Longispora fulva: one gene and its partner. The protein of the gene in region 1 interacts with the protein of each later gene in a pairwise test. Links are inferred from orthologs where the notes say so. Each region holds a gene or a part of one and is shown in the gene's direction. Other genes may lie near its edges.

Evidence for each region.
Region 2: the proteins of nth (region 1) and aceE interact in binary tests that used the Escherichia coli proteins (3 or more experiments, as listed by UniProt). The link is inferred for Longispora fulva from one-to-one orthologs.

The regions. Positions count from the first base shown.
Region 1 is NZ_JADOUF010000001.1:6,044,071-6,054,482, reverse strand. Bases 7,425-10,195 are described here. They hold nth (endonuclease III), read left to right. Parts: upstream 7,425-8,332; coding sequence 8,333-9,058; downstream 9,059-10,195. Other genes in these bases: IW245_RS27315 (MarP family serine protease), read left to right, coding at 9,834-10,195; IW245_RS27320 (NUDIX hydrolase), read left to right, coding at 9,183-9,824; IW245_RS41795 (hypothetical protein), read left to right, coding at 9,055-9,186; IW245_RS27330 (CapA family protein), read left to right, coding at 7,425-8,262. Outside these bases: IW245_RS27360 (AAA family ATPase), read left to right, coding at 1-2,811; IW245_RS27355 (Crp/Fnr family transcriptional regulator), read right to left, coding at 2,995-3,672; IW245_RS27350 (adenosylcobinamide amidohydrolase), read left to right, coding at 3,792-4,442; IW245_RS27345 (hypothetical protein), read right to left, coding at 4,549-4,770; IW245_RS27340 (hypothetical protein), read right to left, coding at 4,767-5,759; IW245_RS27335 (Gfo/Idh/MocA family protein), read right to left, coding at 5,809-7,044; more of IW245_RS27330, read left to right, coding at 7,126-7,424; more of IW245_RS27315, read left to right, coding at 10,196-10,412. UniProt on the Escherichia coli protein: DNA repair enzyme that has both DNA N-glycosylase activity and AP-lyase activity. The DNA N-glycosylase activity releases various damaged pyrimidines from DNA by cleaving the N-glycosidic bond, leaving an AP (apurinic/apyrimidinic) site.
Region 2 is NZ_JADOUF010000001.1:5,084,027-5,095,000, forward strand. The notes cover bases 6,736-10,068. They hold aceE (pyruvate dehydrogenase (acetyl-transferring), homodimeric type), read left to right. Parts: upstream 6,736-7,129; coding sequence 7,130-9,868; downstream 9,869-10,068. Other genes in these bases: IW245_RS22725 (DUF3052 domain-containing protein), read right to left, coding at 6,736-6,825. Outside these bases: IW245_RS22680 (GNAT family N-acetyltransferase), read left to right, coding at 1-482; IW245_RS22685 (hypothetical protein), read right to left, coding at 498-668; IW245_RS22695 (hypothetical protein), read right to left, coding at 994-1,914; IW245_RS22700 (M4 family metallopeptidase), read right to left, coding at 2,045-4,294; IW245_RS22710 (hypothetical protein), read left to right, coding at 4,900-5,349; IW245_RS22720 (peroxiredoxin), read right to left, coding at 5,921-6,382; more of IW245_RS22725, read right to left, coding at 6,391-6,735; IW245_RS22735 (GNAT family N-acetyltransferase), read left to right, coding at 10,085-10,974. UniProt on the Escherichia coli protein: Component of the pyruvate dehydrogenase (PDH) complex, that catalyzes the overall conversion of pyruvate to acetyl-CoA and CO(2).

The DNA.
Region 1 (10,412 bases):
CTGGGCCGCGTCACCGACCGGCTGGCGGAGGTCATCGACCGGGGCGAGCCGCGTATTCTCGTGGTCACGGCCGAGGCGGGGGTCGGCAAGAGCCGGTTCGCGGCCGAGGCGGCCCGCAAGGCGGCCAAGCGCGGGACCAGGACGCTGTCGGTGCGCTGCGCGGCGTACGGGGAACGCAGGAGACTCGCCCCCCTCGCCGACCTGGTCCGGGTCGCCATCGGGCTCAACCCGGAGGACAGCAACACCCACCCCGGGCTGACCAAGGGCGTCGCCGAGGAGCGGCTGCGCCGGGTGTCCGAGCGGCTGGCCAAGGGCGGCAAGGTCAAGGATCCGATCAGCATCGACCTGCTGCTCGCCCTGCTCGGCTTCGGCGAGCTGCCGGTCATGCAGCCCGAGCGGCTCGGCAGGGAGCAGTCCGAGGAGGAGGCGGTCCCCGCGGCCGTCGCCACCCTGATCTCCGCGCTGGCCACCGAGACCCCGCTGCTGGTCGAGGTCGACGACGCGCACGACGCGACCCCGCAGAGCATCGACGCGCTCGGCGCGATGCTGTCCCGGCTGACCGGGCCGGTGCTGGTGCTGCTGCTGGGCCGCCCGGAGCTGGTCCGCACGGCCGGGGTGCTCGGCCGGATCTCCGACGCCGAGGTGCACGCGCTGTCCCCGCTCCGGGGGGCCGACGCCGCCCGGCTGCTGTCGGCGTACCTCTCGGGTGGCCGGCTCGCGCAGGCCGACGAGGACAAGCTGCTCGCCACCGCGCTGGGCAACCCGTTCTACCTCGCGGAGCTGGTCACCCTGCTCCAGGAGCGCGGCCTGCTGACCTCCGTGGACAACCAGTGGACCCTGGAGCCGGGCTCGCTCGACGGCCGGCTGCTGTCCCGGGACCTGGCCGCCGTCCTGGCCGCCCGCATCGACGCCCTGCCGCCCGAGTCGCGTTCCGTGCTCCGGGCTGCGGCCGTCGTGGGCGACACCGTTCCGTCCGGTGCGCTGGAGATGCTGCTCGGCTCCCAGGAGGACGAACTCGAACCGGTGCTCGAAGAGCTGCTCAGCCGACGGATGCTGCGCCGGCTACGGTACGGCTACTCGTTCACCACCCCGCTGATGCGCCAGGCGGCGTACGCGGGGGTGGGCATGGCGGACAAGGCCGAACGGCACGCGGAGCTGGCCCGCTGGGTGTCGGCCTCCCCGCCGGCCGGCATGTCCGCCGTGGACGTCGACCTGTTCATCGCCGAGCACGCCGAGCAGGCCCTGCACTTCGGCCAGGCCATGGGCCTCCGCGAGGACCAGGACGAGCCCAACCGGCCCAGCGTCACGCGGCTCGGGGTCGCGGCCCTCGGCCGGCTGGCCCGGCGCTCGGTGTCGGGTGGGGACCCGACGCAGGCCGCCCGGTACGCCGAACGCGCCGCGGCCCTGTCCGGCGGTGCCCTGTCAGCCTCCGACCAGGTCACCTACGCCCGCGCGCTGCTCCAACTCGCCCGGCCGCACGACGCCCTCGACCACGTGGCGCCCGTCCTCGCCGACGCCGACCCGCTGGTGCGGGTGCAGGCCCAGCTCCTGGCCGGCCGCGCCCACCGGGTGCTGGGCGACGCCGAGCAGGCCGTGCGGCTGTGGACGGAGGCCCTCGCCGGCGCGGAGGCCGCCAACATCCCCACCCAACGGGCCGAGGCGCTGCTGCGGCTCGGGATGGCCGACTACCTGGCCGGGCAGCTGACCGAGGCCGCCCAGCGGTTCGAGGCCGCGCACAAGGTCTCCGTCGACTCCGGGGATCGGCGCAACCAGGCGTGGGCGTTGCAGCACCTCGGCTGGGTCACCACCACCCGGGGCGACTTCGATGCGGCCGACACCGTGCTCGGCCGGGCCGCGCGCCTGTTCGCCGAGCTCGACGACCCGGTCGGCAGAGCATGGATCCGGGGTACGACGGCCTTCGCGCGCCTACTCGGCGGCAAACTCGCCGAGGCCCGCCGGCTCGCCACTGCCTTCCTGCCGTTCGGCGAGCGGGTCGGTGAACACTGGGCCGTCGGGACCCTGCGCAGTGTGGAGGCGTTCGCCGCCGCCGAGCTGGGCGAGCTGGCCGAGGCCGACCGCGAGGCCCGGCGGGCGTACCGCGACTTCGCGGCCACCGACGACGACTGGGGCCGGGGGCTGGCCATGATCGTGCGCGGGGTGGTCGCCCGGGGGCTGGCCGAGCCCGCCCAGGCCGTGGACCTGCTCAACGAGGCCGAGGCGTACTCGACCCGGGCCGGCCACCCGCTGCTCATCGGCATGGCCCGCACCATCCGGGGCTATGTCCGGCTGGAGCTGGGGGACGTCGCGGCGGCCGAGGAGGAGGCGTTGCAGACGCTGAAGCTCGTGTCGACGTACGACGCCCAGGACGCGGCGAGGGTCGGCCCGCTCGTGCTGCTCGCCGAGGCCCGGCGCGCCCAGGGCGACGTCGACCGCGCGCTGGAACTGCTGGAGGAGGTGTCGGCGTGCGCGGCCTGCCCGTCGCTGCTGCTGCCCCGCACCCAGGCCGTCGCGCACTACGCCCAGGCGCTGCTCCAGGCCGGCAGGATCGACGAGGCTGTGGCGCACGCCCGGTGGGCGGCGGAGTCCCCGGTGGAGGAACTGCGCAGCCGGATCGTGGCCCAGCGGGCACTCGCCTCGGCGCTGGCCGCCGCCGGGGAGCTGGTGGAGGCGCGGGAGGTGGCGACGGTGGCCGTGGAGCTGGCGTACTCGACGCAGCAGCTCGCGGAGCGGCCGGCGAGCGACGCCCTGCTGGCATCGCTGACGACCGGTGCGGCGCACCCCGACCAGGCCAGGGTGACCCCGGCCCTCTGACCAGCGCGGGAAGACCGCCGCGTGCCGAAGAAGGGACGCGGCGTAACAAATAAAGATCTTGATCTTGCTCTAAGGCGCAGTGGCCCGCTGCGGGCGAATCTGGCAAGCAGTGAGCAGGTCCGCTAGGGCCAGCCCTGCGGACCTGCTCACTGCGCCGTCCAGATTCGTTCTCGGCGGATCCCGTCAGACCCGGGCGCGCCTGGCCAAGCGCTCGGGGTCCAGGATGATCACGCTCTTGCCGTCGAGGCGCAGCCAGCCGCGCGACGCGAAGTCCGCCAGGGCCTTGTTCACGGTCTCCCGGGACGCGCCGACCAGCTGGGCCAGCTCCTCCTGGGTGAGGTCGTGCGTGACCCGCAGGACGCCGCCGTCGCGGGTGCCGAACCGGCTGGCCATCTGCAGCAGGTTCTTGGCGACCCGGCCGGGCACGTCCGTGAAGATCAGGTCGGCCAGTGCGTCATTGGTGCGGCGGAGCCGGCGGGCGAGGACTCGGAGCAGCTGCTCCGCGATCTCCGGCCGGTTGGTCAGCCACGGACGCAGGGCCTGCTTGCGCAGCCGGGACAGACGGGTGTCGGTCACCGCCGTCGCGGTCGCCGTCCTCGGCCCGGGGTCGAACAGCGAGAGCTCGCCGATCATGTCACTCGGGCCCATGACCGCGATCAGGTTCTGTCGCCCGTCCACAGCCCGGCGACCGATCTTCACCTTGCCGGACAGCACGATGTACAGACTGTCCCCAGGCTCACCTTCGCTGAACACGACGTCACCCTTGCGGACGTCGATGTACTCCATGTCCTTCGCGAGCGCCTCGGCGGCCTCCGGATCTACCCCCTGGAAGATCCCGCTGCGACCCAGTACCTCATCCATCGTCTGCAACCTCCACTCGCGCAGGTGTGCCCGCGCGAGTCGAGTCTAGGCCCATCGTTGTCGGAAACGGGCCAGCACCCACGATCAAGGTCGTTTTCTCCGTCGGACACGATGGGGGCGTGGACGGCACACTCACCTCACGGCCCGAATCCGGGTTCCAAATCCCCATTTTGTACTGGAGACTTCCCGCCCCCATGACGGCGGTCTCCAGCGGTGTGCATGGCGGCGGGCTGGGCGTCCGAGACTGGGTCCTCAACGCGACCGTCCCCATGTCCTACAGCCGGCCGGACCCGTCCGAACATGTCGGCGAGTTGGCGGCGGGGCTCGGACTGACCGGTCCCGGGGTGGGGCTGCTGACCGGGGTGGACGTCCGCGAGGTGGTCTCGGCCGCCGACGCCGGGGTGACGGCGCACGCGACCGTCGGGCTCGGGAGCCCGGCCTGGGCCGCGGCCCCGGACGGGCACCTGCGCCGGATGCGGCCGGGCACGATCAACCTCGTGTGCTTCCTGCCGGTCCGGCTGTCCGACGCGGCACTCGTGAACGCCGTCGCCACGGCGGCGGAGGCCAAGGCGCAGGCGATGTGGGAACTGGGCATCGAGGCGACCGGCACGGCGAGCAACGCGTCGTGCCTGCTCTGTCCGGTGACGGGCGAATCGGAGCCGTATGGCGGGCCGCGGTCCGTGTGGGGCGCGCGGCTGGCACGGGCGGTGCACGCGGCGGTGCTCGAAGGCGGCAAGGCCTGGCTGGCCAGACCCCGCGCGTGGGGCTGACGCCCGGTCCGGGGGCCGTTTTGGGGCCGGGGCCCGCTGACCTTCCCGTGGAGGTGCCGTCGGGCAGGGTGCGGAGACGCGGCGTAACCGAATGGTGGTCGGGTTTTTAGTCCGGAGGGCGGTGCTGGTCGGGGATGTCGAAGAGGTCGTAGACCCGGGACTCGATGTCGTCCCAGTGCCAACCCTCCTTCGCCCACTGCCCCAGCTGGGCGAAGTGGTCGTCGAACGCCGTCGAGGACAGGTCCATCCCCACCTCCGGTGGCTCGGTACGCGGACCGGGAACGCCACCGAACGGCGTCGTCGGCTGGTCGCGCTCCCCGAAGCTCATGCGCGTCGGCCGGCGCTCGGCAGGAGTGACTCGCACGCGCCCCGCCACTGGCCGAGCTGGTCGGCCATTGCCGTGCCGGCCCGCTCGACCTTCGCGAGGTCGGTGCCGATGTCGGCGAGCAGGGCCAGGCCCCGGCGCAGCTCGGAGTAGATCTCCTGGGTCTGGGCCGGGACCAGCCAGATCTTCAGGCTGCGGTCCGGGTAGACCAGGGCGCGCAGGCGCGGCAGGGGGCCGTCGAGCAGTTCGTCGGCGAGGTCGAGGACCCGTTCGGTGCAGCGGGCCCAGGTGGCGGACACCCTGGTCAGCTCGGTGGCGACGGCGTGGTCGAGCTCGGCGACGCCGGACAGGCCGGCCCGCCAGTGGCGCAGGTGGCCGTCGAACTCCGCGCCGGCCGGCGTCCGCCAGGTGGGGATGCCGGCACCGATCTCGTCGAGGACGGCGGCCGTGCCGGTGCCGAGGGTCGCGTACGCGGCGGCGAGCCAGCTGAGCCGCTCGACCCGGCCGGTGAGCGGGCCGGTGACGAGGGCGCGGAGGTTGTCGGTGGTCAGCCGGTGCCACAGGTCGGTGTATTCGGCGAGGCGTTCCTCGGTGCCGGCGAGGCGCTCGTGGCGGTGGAACTCGGGGATCGGGAGCGGAGGAACGTCCGCGCCACCCGGGCCGGTGCCGCCCGTGGCGGCGTAGCCCGGGGCGGACGAGCTGCCCCGCAGCCTGTCCAGGCTGGTCGCCGCGTCCACATCCCGCGCCCGGTACTCCCGGGCCGCCTGGCCCAGCAGGTGCGCCGTGCGCCCCAGCCCGGACTGGCTGTCCCGCAACACCTGGGCGTGTGCCTGCGCGAGCCCGTCGAGGGGCTCGCGCAGGTCACCCATGTCGTCGACGGCGCGGCAGGTCACGTCGGCATACCGGCTGAGGGCGTCGAGGCTGGCGTCCAACCCGTCGAGCACGGCGGCGAACCCGTCGAGCTCGTCCGGACTGAACTCGACCTGCGCCATGGGCGGCACATTACCATTTGCCCGCCACGCCCATCGATGCGAAGGACGGCTATCGGACCGTCTCGACCGTCCCCCGCAGACGGGCCCGCTCGGCGGCGAAGACCGCGAGGTGCGAGTTCAGTGAGGCCTCGCCGCCGCTGCGGATGTGTTCGGGGTCGCCGGTGCGGACGGCGGCCGTGAAGGCGGCCATGATGCCGTCGTCGCCGCCGCCGTGCCCGCCGGAGGCGCTGGCGTCCCCCGTGGACTCCGCCTCGACGTTCTCCCAGGTGCGGGTGGCGAACTCGAAGACCCGGACGGACTCGCCGTCGCCGTCGAGTTCGCCGTGCGTACCGAAGATGCGGGTCTTTCTGTGGGCCTGCTCGTTGAACGCCGTCATCGTGAACGCGCCGCTCGCGCCGCCCTCGAACTCCAATGCGACGACCTGGTGGTCGACGACGTCGTTGTCGCAGGCGTAGACGCACCGGCCGTAGGGGCCGTCGCGCAGCGCCTCGTCGAGGGTCTCAGCCGTCGGGTCGGGGGTGAGGATGGTCAGTGGCCAGCCGCGCCGGCCCTCGTCGAAGAACCGGTTGTAGATCTTCCGGGCGTCGTACGAGCAGTCGGTGAGCGCGCAGTCCGTGCACCGGTCGGCCGCGCCGGCGGGCTGGTTGTCCCGGGTGAAGTGCGCGAGGCCGCCGAAGCTGGAGACCCGGCTGATCGGCGCGCCGACGACGTACTGCAGCCAGTCGATGTCGTGGCAGGACTTCGCCAGCAGCATGAACGTCGACTCGGCTGTGTTGCGCCAGTTGCCCCGGACGAAGGAGTGCGCCTGGTGCCAGAAGCCGACCGGTTCGAGGTGCTGGATGCTGACGATCTTCCCGATCCGGGGCAGCGCCTGCCGCACCAGCGCGGTGTAGGGCGTGTACCGCAGCACGTGGCAGACGGCGAGCATCACCTTGGCCTCGGCGCAGGCCGCGACGATCCGCCGGCACTCGTCCTCGGTGGGAGCCAGGGGCTTCTCCAGCAGGATGTGGTAGCCGGCGGCCGCGAACGCGAGGGCAGGTTCCAGGTGGTCGGCGTCCTGGGTGCAGATCGCCACGGCGTCGGCGATCCGCTCGCCCCTGGCGATGATCTCGCGCCAGTCCGTGAACGCCTCGGCCTCGTGGGCGGTGACGAGCTTGTCCCGGTACTCGACCCGGGGCTCGGCGACGGCGACGACCCGGGCGTGCTCGGGATGACGGGCGACCCAGTCGGCGTACGAGCCGCCCCGGCTCCCGGCCCCGACGATGGCGATGGTTATCTGCGACACCAGCCGAGTATTGCTGAACTCTTTCTAAAAGGCCAGAGGCTAGGCTGCCCCGGCTGAGGCTTCGGCTGAGAGAGGTGCCCGATGGTGGCAGGCGGGAAGAACTGGCTGGTCGCAGGCCTGGCGGCGGTGATGCTGCTCGGCGTCGGCGCGGTGGTCGTCGGCTTCACCATCGACACAGATGAGCAGAAGAAGCCGGTTTCTGCCGGTGTGCCATCGACGGAATCTGTTCCCGTCCCCACGCCGTCGGCCGAGCCGCCCACGGTGACCATCACCGGCACGGGCGACGTGATCATGGGCGCGGCCCCGACCCTGCTCCCGCCGAACGGCGGCAGGGACTTCTTCCAGCGGGCCCCGCTCACCGGCGACCTGATCATGGGCAACCTGGAGAGCCCGCTCACCGAGGACACCGGGCACAAGAAGTGCAAGGAGGTCAACGGGAAGCCCGAGGAGGGCTGCTTCGCGTTCCGACTGCCGCCAGGCTACGCCGAACACCTCAAGACGGCCGGGTTCGGCGTCCTCAACCTCGCCAACAACCACACACTCGACATGGGCCCGACCGGGCTGGCCAACACCCGCAAGACCCTCGCCACGGCCGGGCTCAAGCCCACCGGCGGCCCGGGAGAGATCACGATGGTCGAGGTCAAGGGGCTCAAGGTCGCGGTGCTGGGCTTCTCGCCCTACTCCTGGGGCGCGTCCCTCCTCGACGTCCCCAAGGCCGCAGAGCTGGTCCGCACGGCGGCCACCCAGGCGGATCTCGTCGTCGTCCAGATGCAGATCGGGGCGGAAGGGGCGGCGTACGCGCACGTCAAGCCGGGGACGGAGAACTTCCTCGGCGAGAACCGGGGCGACCCGATCAAGTTCGCCCGGGCCATGGTCGACGCCGGGGCCGACCTGATCATCGGGCACGGGCCGCACGTGCTGCGCGGGATGGAGTTCTACAAGGGCAGGCTCATCGCGTACTCGATGGGCAACTTCTCCGGGTACCGCGTGCTGTCCAGCGCCGGGCCGACCGGGATCGGCGGCGTGGTGTCGGCGACCCTGCGCGCGGACGGGACCTGGGTCTCCGGAAAGGTGCTGCCGACCGTGATGGTGGACGGCGGGTATCCGTCGATCGACCCGAAGAAGCAGGCACTGACCCTGATCCGGGACCTGTCGAAGGCCGACCTGAAGGCCAGCGCCGCCACGATCGGAGACGACGGGGCACTGACGCCCCAGTAGGCTCGGGGTTGTGACAGACTCGCCCGTCCGGCGGCGGCGCCGACCCTCGCACGTCCCGGCCTCCGCTCCGGTGGAGACCCCGCTCGCGCTCAAACGACGCGCCAGGAAGATCAGCCGGGAGCTGGCCGCGCTGCATCCCGACGCGGTGTGCGAGCTCGACTTCACCAACGTCCTGGAACTGACCGTCGCGGTGATCCTGTCCGCCCAGTGCACCGACGTGCGGGTCAACCTGACCACCCCGGCGCTGTTCGCGAAGTACCGGACGGCCGAGGACTACGCCAGCGCGAACCGCGCCGAGCTGGAGGAGATCATCCGGCCCACCGGCTTCTTCCGGAACAAGGCCACCTCGCTGATCGGGCTCGGCCAGGGGCTCGTCGACCGGTTCGGCGGCGAGGTGCCCGGGACGATGGCCGAGCTGGTCTCGCTGCCCGGGGTCGGGCGCAAGACCGCGAACGTCGTGCTCGGCGACGGATTCGGGGTGCCGGGGCTGACCATCGACACCCACTTCCAGCGGCTCGCCACCCGGTTCGGATGGACCACGTCCACCGACCCGGTGAAGATCGAACACGAGGTCGCCGCGCTGATCGACCGTCGGGACTGGACGATGCTGTCGCACCGGATCATCTTCCACGGGCGTCGGGTGTGCATCGCGCGGAAGCCGGCGTGCGGGGCGTGCTCGCTGGCGCCGCTGTGCCCGTCGTACGGGGTGGGACCGACGGAACCGGAGGCGGCCGTGCGGCTGCTGAAGGGGGACCGGGTCGCGCAGATCGCCGAGCGGGCGGGCATCGAGCTGTGAGACCGGGAGCGGCGCGGCGCGAGGCCGGGCGGCCGGCCGGGGACCCCAGCGGCCACGTGACCCACACCTACAGCGGACCGGCGCTGGACGACGCGACGCTGGGCACGCTCGTCAAGGAGCACCTGTGACCGACCTGCCCGACTGGCTGCCGCCGATCGTGGAGCGGATCAACGAGTCCACCACGGCGGACTTCACCCGGTTCGCGCCGCCGGAGTCCGGGGGGCGGCGCAGTGCGGTGCTGATCCTGCTCGGCACGAGCCCGACGACCGGGGACTTCGCCCCTGCCGCCGACGTGCTGCTCCTCGAGCGCGCCGCGACCCTGCGCAACCACGCCGGCCAGCCGGCCTTCCCCGGCGGCGCCGCCGACGAGGGCGAGGACGACCCTGCGGTCACGGCGCTCCGCGAGGCCGAGGAGGAGGTCGGCCTGGACCCGGCGAGCGTCCAGGTCCTCACCACCCTGCCCGACCTGTGGATTCCGGTCAGCGACTACATCGTCACCCCGGTGCTCGCCTGGTGGCACTCGCCGCACCCGGTGGGCCCGGTCGACGCCGGCGAGGTGGCCCGGGTGGTCCGGGTGCCGATCGCCGACCTGGTCGACCCGGCCAACCGGATCCGGGTCCGGCACTCCAGCGGGTACGTCTCGCCGGCCTTCGAGGTCGCGGACATGCAGGTATGGGGTTTCACGGCCGGAGTGTTGTCAGTGCTCCTGGATATCGCGCAATGGTCCGTTCCGTGGGATCAGGATCGGATTGCCGAGCTGAGATAGCCTGGCGTCATGCCCGGCCACCTTGTCGACATCATCCTCGTCGTCCTCGCCCTGCTCTTCGCGATCAACGGCTACCGGCAGGGTTTCGTGATCGGGATCCTGTCCTTCGTCGGCTTCTTCGGCGGCGCCCTGCTGGGCCTGCAGGTGGCCCCGTCCATCGCGGTCTACTTCGACAGCCCCACGATCCGGGTCCTCGCGGCCCTCTCGGTGATCTTCGCGATCGCGCTGCTGCTCCAGGCGCTGTGCGCGTGGCTCGGCAGCCGGCTGCGGCAGGGCATCCGCGACAGCGGGGCGCAGGTGCTCGACGACATCGGCGGCGCGCTGGTCTCGATCGTCGCCGTGCTGCTCGTCGCGTGGATGGTGACGGCCCCGCTGGCGTCGTCCTCGGTGCCGGGCCTGTCGAGCGCCATCCGGAACAGCAGCATCGTGAGCACGGTCAACGCCGTGATGCCCGACCCGATCAAGGGCATCTACAAGGAGCTGCGGGACACGGTCAACACCAACGGCTTCCCCGAGGTGTTCGGTGGGCTGGCGCCTACCAACGTTCCCAGTGTGGGGGAGCCCGACGGCGCGTTGGCCGGGTCGGAC
Region 2 (10,974 bases), 950 kb from region 1 along the record:
TGAGCCTGCCCCCGCTGACCACCGACCGCGCCGGACTGGTCCTCACCGAGCTGGGCGTGGCCGACGCCGACGCGTACTTCGAGCTACTCCAGGCCAGCCGGGACCACCTCGGGCCCGACTACGCCGAGGAGGTCGCGGCCACCCGCACCGAGATCCTCGACTACTTCGCCTCCCCCGACGACGACAACCTGCACTACGGGCTGCGCCTCAACGGCACCCTGATCGGCAGAATCGACCTCAACCCGGTCAAGCCGCCGCACTACGTCCTCGGGTACTGGCTGGGGGCCGGGCACGTCGGCCACGGGTACGCGACGGCGGCCGGCCGGGCCGTGGCGGAGTACGCCCGGGTCAGCCTGAGGGCCACCGACCTCTTCGCCGGGGTGACGCATGGCAACGACCGGAGCGTGGCGGTGTTGCGGCGACTCGGATTCGCGGCGGTCGCCACGTTCGACGAGTACACCCGCTACCAGCTGGCGTTATGACAGCACGGGTCTGAGTCAGAAGCCGGTAGGAACGTTCCCGATGGTCCACCTGGCCACGGAGCCCTCGGGAAAGACGTCCTCGTTCGGCGGGTCCGTCGCCTGGGTTTCGATCATGTCCTCGGGGCGGATCCGGGGCGGGAGGTGCCGGTAGTCGTTCTCGACGGGCTGGGAATCGCGTTCGGCCATACCTTGAATATTGGCACGGGGGCCGCGCCATTGCCGCGCCAGCCGAACTTGAGTAGTTCAATTGACTCCACTCAGCCCGTATCAAATACGGTACGCGGCCACCGTGCAGCCAACTACTCACTCCATGCATAGCCCAACGAAACGGGCAAAAAATAGGCCAGGGCCTCTACCTGCGATGTAGAGGCCCTGGTCAAACTGGGTGGGCGCGGAGGGTTTCGAACCCCCGACCCTCCGCCAGTAAGGCGGATGCTCTCCCACTGAGCTACACGCTCCAGCCGGCGGACGGCGACGATAATCCGCCGCCAGTGGGTTCCGACGGACGCGGTCACCAGTCCAGCCGGATGCCGTACACCCCCGGCCGCGCGTCGGTGACCACCATGCACACGCTGGGGATGTGGTCGGGCAGCACCTCGCGAAGTCCGTCCTCGGGAGCGGTCAGCGAGGTCTGGTGGAACGCCTCGCAACGGGCCGGCACGACTCCCCCGGCGAAAACGATCTGGAGGGTGTACATCCGCACCCGATGCGCCAGGATCCGCCCGAGCCTGGTCGAATCCGTGGGCCCCGGAACATGCACGACATGCTCCACCGCCGTCGTGTCCCCCGCCGCCAGCGGCCGGTCGAGCAGCAGTTCGGTGCCGAGAAAGCCGCGGTCCGCCTCCCACCGCACCTCGCCGATCCGGTAACCCCGCAGGTCGGTGTACCTGGCCGGCGGCCCTCCCGGCTCGTCGGCCTGCCACAGCTCGACCAGCCGGTTCGCCCCGTCCTCGAGCGCCACCAGCGTCTGCCGGACCCGGCACCGCTGATCGCCCCCGACCGCGCCGAGCGTGATCTGCTCATCGATGCTCAACGTCTGCAGCCCGGACCGCTTCGGAATGTTCAGCGGCTCAGCCAGCTGGAGCACCTCGTCGGAGTCCCAGGCCCGCAGATCCAGGTCGCGGTTGCTGCGGCGGCCGCCCCGGGGCCGGGCCCGGGGAGAACGGAGCAGCCCGACCAGGGACCCGGCCGGCAGCGACAGCAGCTCCTCCAGGACGGCGACCCCGTGCAGCGACTCCGCCCGCTCGGGTTGGGACCGCCCGGTGCACCAGTAACTCAACGTGGCCGTACTGATCTTGATGCCGCGCTCGGCGAGCCGACACTGGAGCCTGCCCAGACCCAGGCCCCGGCGGCGCACGGCCAGCGACAACGCCAGGTGGAACGGCCCGTCCACCAGTGCCCGGTCGAGTTCGGCCTCGAGATCGGATCCCACGTCAACCCCCTGGGGTCGCACCACTCGTGCACGGAGTGTATGTCCTGCGCCCGGCCAGGTAAACGGTTACCCAGTCGCCAAATGGGGCCGGCCATGTTTCGGCCGGCCCCACCCCTCTTCCCTGCGGTGCCTAGGAGGTCGTGACGCTCACGTCGTCGAGGACGAAGCTGGTCTGTAGCGAGTAGTCCTCACTCTCGGTGAACTTCAGAGTGACCGTCTGGCCGGCGTACGCCGACAGGTCGAAGGTGCGCAGCACGTACCCGGCGGCCTTGTTGGCGTTGGAGTAGCTGCCGAGCGTGGTGCCGCCGACCAGGACCGAGAACCTGTCGTACACCGTGCTGCCCGACTCCGCGGTGTCGATGTGCAGGTAGAACTTCAGGCTCGCCTTGCAACCGGCCGGGATGGTGACCTGCTGCGACAGCGACTCCGTCGCCGTGGCGCCCTTGCCGCCGAGCCACCCGATCCGGGTACCGCCGTGCGCCGGCTGGCCCGTGGTGGCGGCCTTGATCGCCGCGGTGGTCCCGGTCCACGGCGCGGTGCCGACCTCGAACCCGCCGTTGGAGACCCGCTGCTGGCCGGCGCAACCGGCCGGGGTGGGCGAGGCCGAACCGGTCGGGGTGGGCGACGCCGAGACGGTCGGCGACGGCTGCGCGGTCGGGCTGGCCGACGCGCTCGGGCTCGGGGTGGGACCGGCGCACGCCGGCTCGCCGGCCTGGGCGACGACGCCCACGGCGGTCCACGCGGCCTTGATCGCGGTGCACTCCGCGCCGCCGTACAGGTCGTTGGTCGCCTTCAGGGTGGAAATCCGCGCCTTCGGGTACGTCTCGGTGCTCACCATGTAGGTGGTCAGCGCCCGGTACCAGATCTTGCCGGCCTTGTCGTTGCCGATCCCGTTCACCGCCGGGGCGTTGTTGCAGGTCGGGCTGTTGTAGTTCACCCCGTTGACGGCGCGCGCACCGGAGCCAACGGCCGTGAGGAAGAAGAAGTGGTTGCCGACCCCGGAGGTGTAGTGCGGGTCGTAGGACGTGCCCATGGTGGCCGTCCAGCAACCCTTCGACCGGCCGTCCTTGGTCGGGTCGTCCATGTACCGCAGCGGCGTGCCGTTGCCGTTGAGGTCGAGGACCTCGCCGATGTAGTAGTCCGGGTTGTCGTTCGGATTGTTCGCATAGAATTCGACCAGAGTGCCGAAGATGTCACTATTGGACTCGTTGATCCCGCCGGACTCCTTGAAGATCCCGGCCCCGGGGCTGCCGAAGTCCAGATTCGCCGTGTGCGAGGTCACGCCGTGGCTCATCTCGTGCCCGGCCACGTCCAGCTCGGTCAGCGGGTGCGTGTTGGACGCGCCGTCGCCGTAGGTCATGCAGTAGCAGCCGTCGTCCCAGAACGCGTTCTCGTAGTTCTGGCCGTAGTGCACGTCCGACCGGGCACCGGTGCCCTGGCCGTCGATGCCGTTGCGGCCGTGCACGTTCTTGTAGTAGTCCCAGGTGGCGGCCACGCCGTAGTGCGCGTCCACGGCAGCCGACGCCCGGTCGCTGTTCGCGTTGTTGCCGAAAGTGCTGGTGGCGCTGGAGAACGCGACCGTCTGCGACAGCGACAGCGGGCCGGAGCCGTCACCCTTGTTCTGCCCGTCGCGGGTCTCCATGTTGCCCCGGTTCGGGTCCTTCAGCTCGTAGGTCCCGTCGGCCTTCTGGTTGACGCCGATCGCCACGTTGCCGACCAGCAGGCCCTTGCCGTTCCCGGCGACCGGACCAGCGTTCACCGCCCGCGCCGGCGCGGCGCCCGAGCCGGAGCCGGCGGCGGCGAGGGTGTGGATGCTGTCCGTGGCGCCCAGGACCCTGCCCGAGGCCGCGTCGACCCGGAAGGTCGCGTTGCTCGGGGTGCCGTCGGCGGCGACCTTGTCGGCCCGCACCGCCCAGACCAGGGCCGGCGCGCCGTCGAGGGCGTCGACGGCCAGGAACGGGGTGTCCTTCACCGTGTAGCCGGCGTACCTGCCGATCGCGCCGGTCGCGGTGGCCGCGTCGAGCTTCGGGGTGGTGGCGACGTTCAGCGCCGGCCCGGCGACCGGGTCGAAGTGGCCGTCAGGGCCACTGTGCAGCGCCACCTCGCCGCCGAGCACCGGCAGACCCTTGTACGTGCGGCTGAACCGGACGTGCCGCCTGCCATCCGCCTCGACGGCGACGTCCCGGGCGGTGTACCCGTCGTACGAACGGGCTGCCGGCTGACCCGACGACGCGGTCAGCGCGGTGAGCGCCTCGCGGACGACGACGTCGCGGTCCGCGCTCGGCTGCTCGACGGCGGCGAAGCCGACGCCGGCCAGCACCCCACCGGCCAGGAGCGCCGTACTGATCAGCGCGGTCCGCCGACGTATTGCATGTGTCATGTGAGGGGGCGTCCTTCCGAGGCCACCGTGTACGGGCTCCGTGGACAGCCGCCGTACACGCCTCGCACCAAGCGAAGGTCCGCATCGTCACGCGACGTCAGCTAACAAGACATGAAGGTTCCCTCAAGGCAGCCTTAACCCGATTAACAGTCATTAACTGTTGGTGGGGGTCCTGTTGACGGCACAGCCGGGCCGTCGAACAGGGCATGTCGTAGTCGACCGACTGCCGGCTGGGTCACGCTGGTGGGCGCGGAGGGTTTCGAACCCCCGCCCTCCGCACGTCGGCGCAGCAGTGTCCGCAGGTCACAGCCTTTGACGTGCAACATCTCTGGCCCGAGGTCGAGGTGACGTGCGTTCCCGTCCCCTGCCGTTCGCCGAGTACACCGAGAGCATCGGGGACATCGACCGAGTCGTCAACATGCTCGTCGGTGGCACCCAACGGGTCATCGAGTACGCAACGCTTGGATTCGCGATCCCTCAGCCGATGCCGGACAAGGTACGCGCAGCGTTCGAGCGCCTGGTGGACGCGGGCTTCTCCACTAGGTTGGTCCGTGCCACTTGATCGCTTGACATGCCGGAGGCACGACGGCCGACAGAATGGTCCCATGAGGGAAGAGGCACGACACTCAGCAGTGGCAGCGCTGATAAGGCTTGCGGGAAGCTCCGACTTCCGCGACAGGGCGGACGCTGGGCGTGCATTGGCCAGCCTTGCCGAGATGCCGGCGGCGCGCCAGATGCTACTGAATCTCGTGCTTGACGCCAGCGACACGTTCGTCACGCGCGCGACGACGGAAGCGCTGCTGCGACGTCATGACGGCGTTGGGCTGGCGGTGGTCGCCTCAGCTCTTGCCACCGCTAACCCCAACCACGCCGATTGGATTCACACGGCGGTGCTTGACGTGTTCTTAGTGTTCGCCGATGAGCGGGACGCTGCCGTGCGGGAATGCGAGGAGCTAGCCCGTAACGACAGCAGCCAGGTACGGCAAGGCGTGGGCAGGCTGCTCGAGATGCTCGTAAAGATCAACCCGATTCTTCATCCGACTCAAGACGGCTAGCGTGCGCCCCGAGTGGTTGCCGAATTGTTCTCTACAGGATCAAGGCCGCGCCTCGCGGCGCGGCGGCCGGTGCGGCGGGCCGCCCAGCGGCAGCCGTGCCCCGGCTCTCCCCTTCCGGTCGGCCGGCGCACGGGAAGCCGCAGGCGGTCTGCCACGTCGACCGTTGTGGTTGCGGCCCGGCACCGGACCCGATGAGGACCAGGACGACGGCGACTCACTATCCGCGCACGCGCGGAGAAGCGTGAAGGTGCGTGGGGCCACTGGCGTGCCATGCCCCACCGGGGGTTCGAATCCCCCTCGGCCCGCTCTCACGAACATCCAGGCGTGCAACTCGCGTGCAACATCTCCCGGGTGATCATGGCGATCGGGGGTCACCAACGGACACCGTCCGGATCCGGACAGCAAGAGACGCCGACCCCATGTGTGCAGGTCAGCGTCTCGTCACACTGGTGGGCGCGGAGGGTTTCGAACCCCCGACCCTCCGCTTGTAAGGCGGATGCTCTCCCACTGAGCTACGCGCCCCAGCCGGCGGCGGCAACAATAACCCGCCGCCGGTAGGTTCCGGAAATCCTTAGGCCAGGGCCGCGAGCGCCTTGGTCCACGCGGACTGGTCGCGCGCCTCGCCGGGCCCGTTGACCTCGGCGAACCGGATCACGCCGTCCTTGTCGATCAGGAAGGTGCCCCGGTTGGCGAAGCCCTTCTCGTCGTTGAAGACGCCGTAGGCCTGCGCGACCGCGCCGTGCGGCCAGAAGTCGGCGAGCAGCGGGAAGTCGTAGCCCTGCTGCTCGGCCCACACCTTGTGGGTGAAGGGCGAGTCGACACTGACGGTCAGGATCTGCACGTCGTCGCTGGCGAACGCCGACAGGTTGTCCCGGACCTCGCACAGCTCGCCCTGGCAGATGCCGGTGAAGGCGAGCGGGTAGAAGACGAGCAGAACATTCTTGGTACCCCGGAAGTCGGCAAGCGCGACATCCTGGTTGTTCTGATCCTTGAGGGAGAATTCGGGTGCCGTGGTGCCGCTCTGGAGGGTCACAGGACTCCTTAACGCTGCTTCTTGGCGGAACGCGGGGCGACGAGCTTGACCGCTGCCCAGTCCGCACCCGCGCTGATGCTGGAAGTCTGCTGAAGCCCCGCGGTCGGGGCCGACTCGGTGATCTCGCTGGGCTCGACGTGACCGTCACGCCCGGACTTCGGAGTCAGCAGCCAGACGACACCGTCGTCGGCCAGTGGGCTCAGCGCGTCCACGAGAATGTCCACCAGGTCGCCGTCACCGTCACGCCACCACAGCAGCGCAACGTCGACAACCTCATCGGTGTCCTCGTCAACGAGCTCGCCGCAGCGGTCGATCAGTGCGTCGCGGAGATCCTCGTCGACGTCGTCGTCGTACCCCATCTCCATTACGACCATGCCCGGCTCAACCCCGAGCCGGTCTACCAGGCTCTTGATACCGTCGGCCTGGCCAGCCGTCGCGCTCACTGTCGAGTGCCTCCTCGTCGAAGTCCGCGGTCGTCCCAGTGACGCCCGCAGTGTGTAGTCCACACAGCCATACTGCCCCGGCGCAAGTAGCGCGCCTGCTGAATTTGGCCAACTCGCCGGAGAATACCCGTCTGACCACCTCAACGGTGCGGCGGGCGGCTCCGGAACCCCTGAACGGCCGTAAAGCTACTGGTGGGTAGCTGTGTTGATCGTCGCGTACGTGGCCGGGTGGCGTGACGGAACACCCCCAGCAGGGCAGGATGAGGACTGAAAAGCCGACTTTCTTGAACACGAAGGAACGCCCGTGGCCACCGAACGCAAGCGCCCGGTCATCAGCGACGGCCTTCCGAGCCAGCTTCCGGACATCGATCCGGCGGAGACGCTCGAGTGGATCGAGTCGCTGGACGGGGTCATCGACGAGCGAGGCCGGCAGCGCGCCCGGTACGTGATGTTGAGTCTTCTCGAACGCGCCCGTGAGCGTCAGGTCGGCGTCCCGCCGCTCACCACGACCGACTACATCAACACGATCCCGCCGGAGAGCGAGCCGTGGTTCCCGGGCGACGAGGCCCTGGAGCGCCGGATCCGGGCCTTCATCCGATGGAACGCCGCGATGACGGTCCAGCGGGCCCAGCGCCCCGGCGTGGGTGTCGGTGGTCACATCTCCACCTTCGCCAGCTCCGCCAGCCTGTACGAGGTGGGCTTCAACCACTTCTTCCGGGGTAAGAACCACCCGGGCGGCGGGGACCAGATCTTCTACCAGGGCCACGCCAGCCCCGGCATGTACGCCCGCGCGTTCATGGAGGGCCGGCTCTCCGAGGACCAGCTCGACGGGTTCCGCCAGGAGCTGTCGCACCCGGGCGGCGGGCTGCCGTCCTACCCGCACCCCCGGCTGATGCCGGACTTCTGGGAGTTCCCGACGGTGTCGATGGGCCTCGGCTCGCTGAACGCCGTGTACCAGGCCCGGTTCAACCGCTACCTGCACAACCGGGGCATCAAGGACACCTCCGACCAGCGGGTCTGGGCGTTCCTCGGCGACGGCGAGACGGACGAGCCCGAGGTGCTGGGCTCACTCGGCATCGCGGCCCGCGAGGAGCTGGACAACCTCACGTTCGTGGTCAACTGCAACCTCCAGCGCCTCGACGGCCCGGTCCGGGGCAACGGCAAGATCATGCAGGAGCTGGAGAGCCACTTCCGTGGCGCCGGCTGGAACGTGATCAAGGTCGTCTGGGGCCGGGAGTGGGACCCGCTGCTCGCCGCGGACAGCGACGGCGCGCTGGTCAACCTCATGAACACCACGCCTGACGGTGACTTCCAGACGTACAAGGCCGAGTCCGGCGCGTTCGTCCGGGAGCACTTCTTCGGCCGGGACGTGCGGACCAAGAAGATGGTCGAGCCGATGTCCGACGACGAGATCTGGGGTCTCAAGCGCGGCGGGCACGACTACCGCAAGCTGTACGCGGCGTACAAGTCGGCGGTCGAGCACACCGGGCAGCCGACGGTCATCCTGGCCAAGACCATCAAGGGCTGGACCCTGGGCGGCAACTTCGAGGGCCGCAACGCCACCCACCAGATGAAGAAGCTGACGGTCGACGACCTCAAGACGTTCCGGGACCGCCTGTTCATCCCGGTGACCGACGAGCAGCTCGCCGACCCGTACGCAGCGCCGTACTACCACCCGGGCACCGACTCCGACGAGTACCACTACATGATGGAGCGCCGCTCCCAGCTCGGCGGCAGCCTGCCGAGCCGCAGCCGCAAGGTCATCCCGCTGGCGCTGCCGCCGAAGGAGACCTACGCCGACCTGAAGAAGGGCTCCGGCAAGCAGAAGGTCGCCAGCACCATGGCGTTCGTCCGCCTGCTCAAGGACCTGATGAAGGACAAGAACATCGGCAAGCGCTGGGCGCCGATCATCCCGGACGAGGCGCGCACGTTCGGCATGGACGCCATGTTCCCCACGGCGAAGATCTACTCGCCGCACGGCCAGAACTACCTGCCGGTCGACCGGGAGCTGTTCCTGTCGTACAAGGAGTCCACGGCCGGCCAGATCCTGCACGAGGGCATCAACGAGGCCGGCTCGGTCGCGAGCTTCACGGCGGCCGGCACCTCGTACGCCACGCACGGCGAGCCGATCATCCCGCTGTACATCTTCTACTCGATGTTCGGCTTCCAGCGCACCGCCGACGGCATCTGGGCGGCGGCCGACCAGATGACCCGGGGCTTCCTGATCGGGGCCACGGCGGGTCGCACCACGCTCAACGGCGAGGGCCTGCAGCACGAGGACGGCCACTCCCACCTGATCGCGGCCACGAACCCGGCGATCGTCACGTACGACCCGGCGTGGGCGTACGAGATCGCGTACATCATGGAAGACGGTCTCCGCCGGATGTTCGGCGAGGCGCCCGAGGACATCATCTACTACCTGACGGTGTACAACGAGCCGACGCTGCAGGTCGCCGAGCCGGCGAACCTCGACGTCAACGGCCTGCTCAAGGGCATCTACCGCTACGCTGAGGCGGCCCAGCACCCCAACCTGCCCCGGGCGAACATCCTCGCCTCCGGCACGGGCATGGGCTGGGCGGTCAAGGCGCAGCACCTCCTCGCCGAGGAGTGGGGCGTAGCCGCCGACGTCTGGTCGGTCACCTCCTGGACGGAGCTGCGCCGCGACGCCATCGAGTGCGAGGAGCACAACCTCCTGCACCCGGAGGAGCCGGCCCGGATCCCGTTCGTCACCCAGCAGCTGGCCGACGCGCAGGGCCCGAAGATCGCGGTCAGCGACTTCATGCGCGCCGTACAGGACCTGATCTCGCGCTGGGTCCCGGGCGAGTACACCTCGCTGGGCACCGACGGCTGGGGCCGCTCCGACACCCGGGGCGCGCTGCGCCGGCACTTCCACGTCGACGCCGAGTCGATCGTGGTCGCCACGCTCCAGCAGCTCGCCGCGACCGGCCAGGTGCCGGCCGAGGTGGTCGCGCAGGCGGTGAAGAAGTACCAGCTGTCCGACGTGACCGCGATCGACGTGGTCGAGGCGGGCGGCGAGAGCTAGCAACCCCGCGAGGCGGGGCCGGCGCAGGATGGCCGGCCCCGCCTTTTTTCGACGGTTACGCCGCGTCCCCGACCCGGAGACAGCGGCCGACCGGGGTCCCGGTCAGCGCGCGCTGCCGCGCGGTCCCCGTCCCGGTCTGAGTCGAACCATCGCCCTGGGGACAGCGGCCCACAAACGGGGCGGTGCCAGTGCGCGCCGGACACTAGGCTCGGACCTATGCGCCTGGTGACCTTCGATCCCGCCACCGCCACCGATCGGAGCTGGGCGGAGCTGCACGCGCTCGCGTGCGCCCATCTGACCGCCGTCGCGCCGGACGAGCCGCTGCCGACCGAAGCCGAGCTGCGCCGCGACTTCGGCCCGACGTCGGCCACGGTCCGGTTGTGGAACAAGGCCCTGCGCTCGGAGTCCGGCGAACTCGTCGGCTTCGCCCGCCTGACCGTCCGCGAGGGCGAGGACACCGGCTACCTGCACGCCCTGTCGATCGCGGCCGACCACCGGCGCGCGGGGCACGGCCGGCGGCTGCTGGCGTACGCCATCGACGAGGCCAGATCGGCCGGCTGCCGCAACCTGATCGGCTGGACGGCCGGCCCCGACGGCGCCGCGTTTCTGGAGTCGGTCGGCGCCCGCACAACCGGCCGGTACCGCCGGGCCCTGCTCCGACTGCCGCTCACCTCGCCGGCCCCGCCTCTCGCGGACGGGTACCGCCTGCGCACCTGGGACGGCCCGGCACCCGACGCGCTCATCGACTCCTACGCCGTGGCCCGCGAGGCGATCAACGACGCGCCTAGGGACGCCGACGAGGCCCCGTCCCGGTACACGGCGGAGCGGATCCGCGAGATGGAGCACCGGTTGGCCGAGCGCGGCCAGCACCTGCGGGTCACCGTGGCGCTGGACTGCGACGACCAGGTGATGGGTTTCACCGGGCTGTACGTCTCGCCCGAGCCCGGTTCCCTGGTGTCCACGGCCGACGCCGCCGTGCTCGCCGCCCACCGGGGCCGGGGCCTGGCCGGGGCGCTCAAGCACGAGTCGCTGCGCCTGCTGGCCGACGCCCGGCCGGACGTCACCGAGGTGTGCACCGGCAACGACACCCGCAACGGACCGATGAT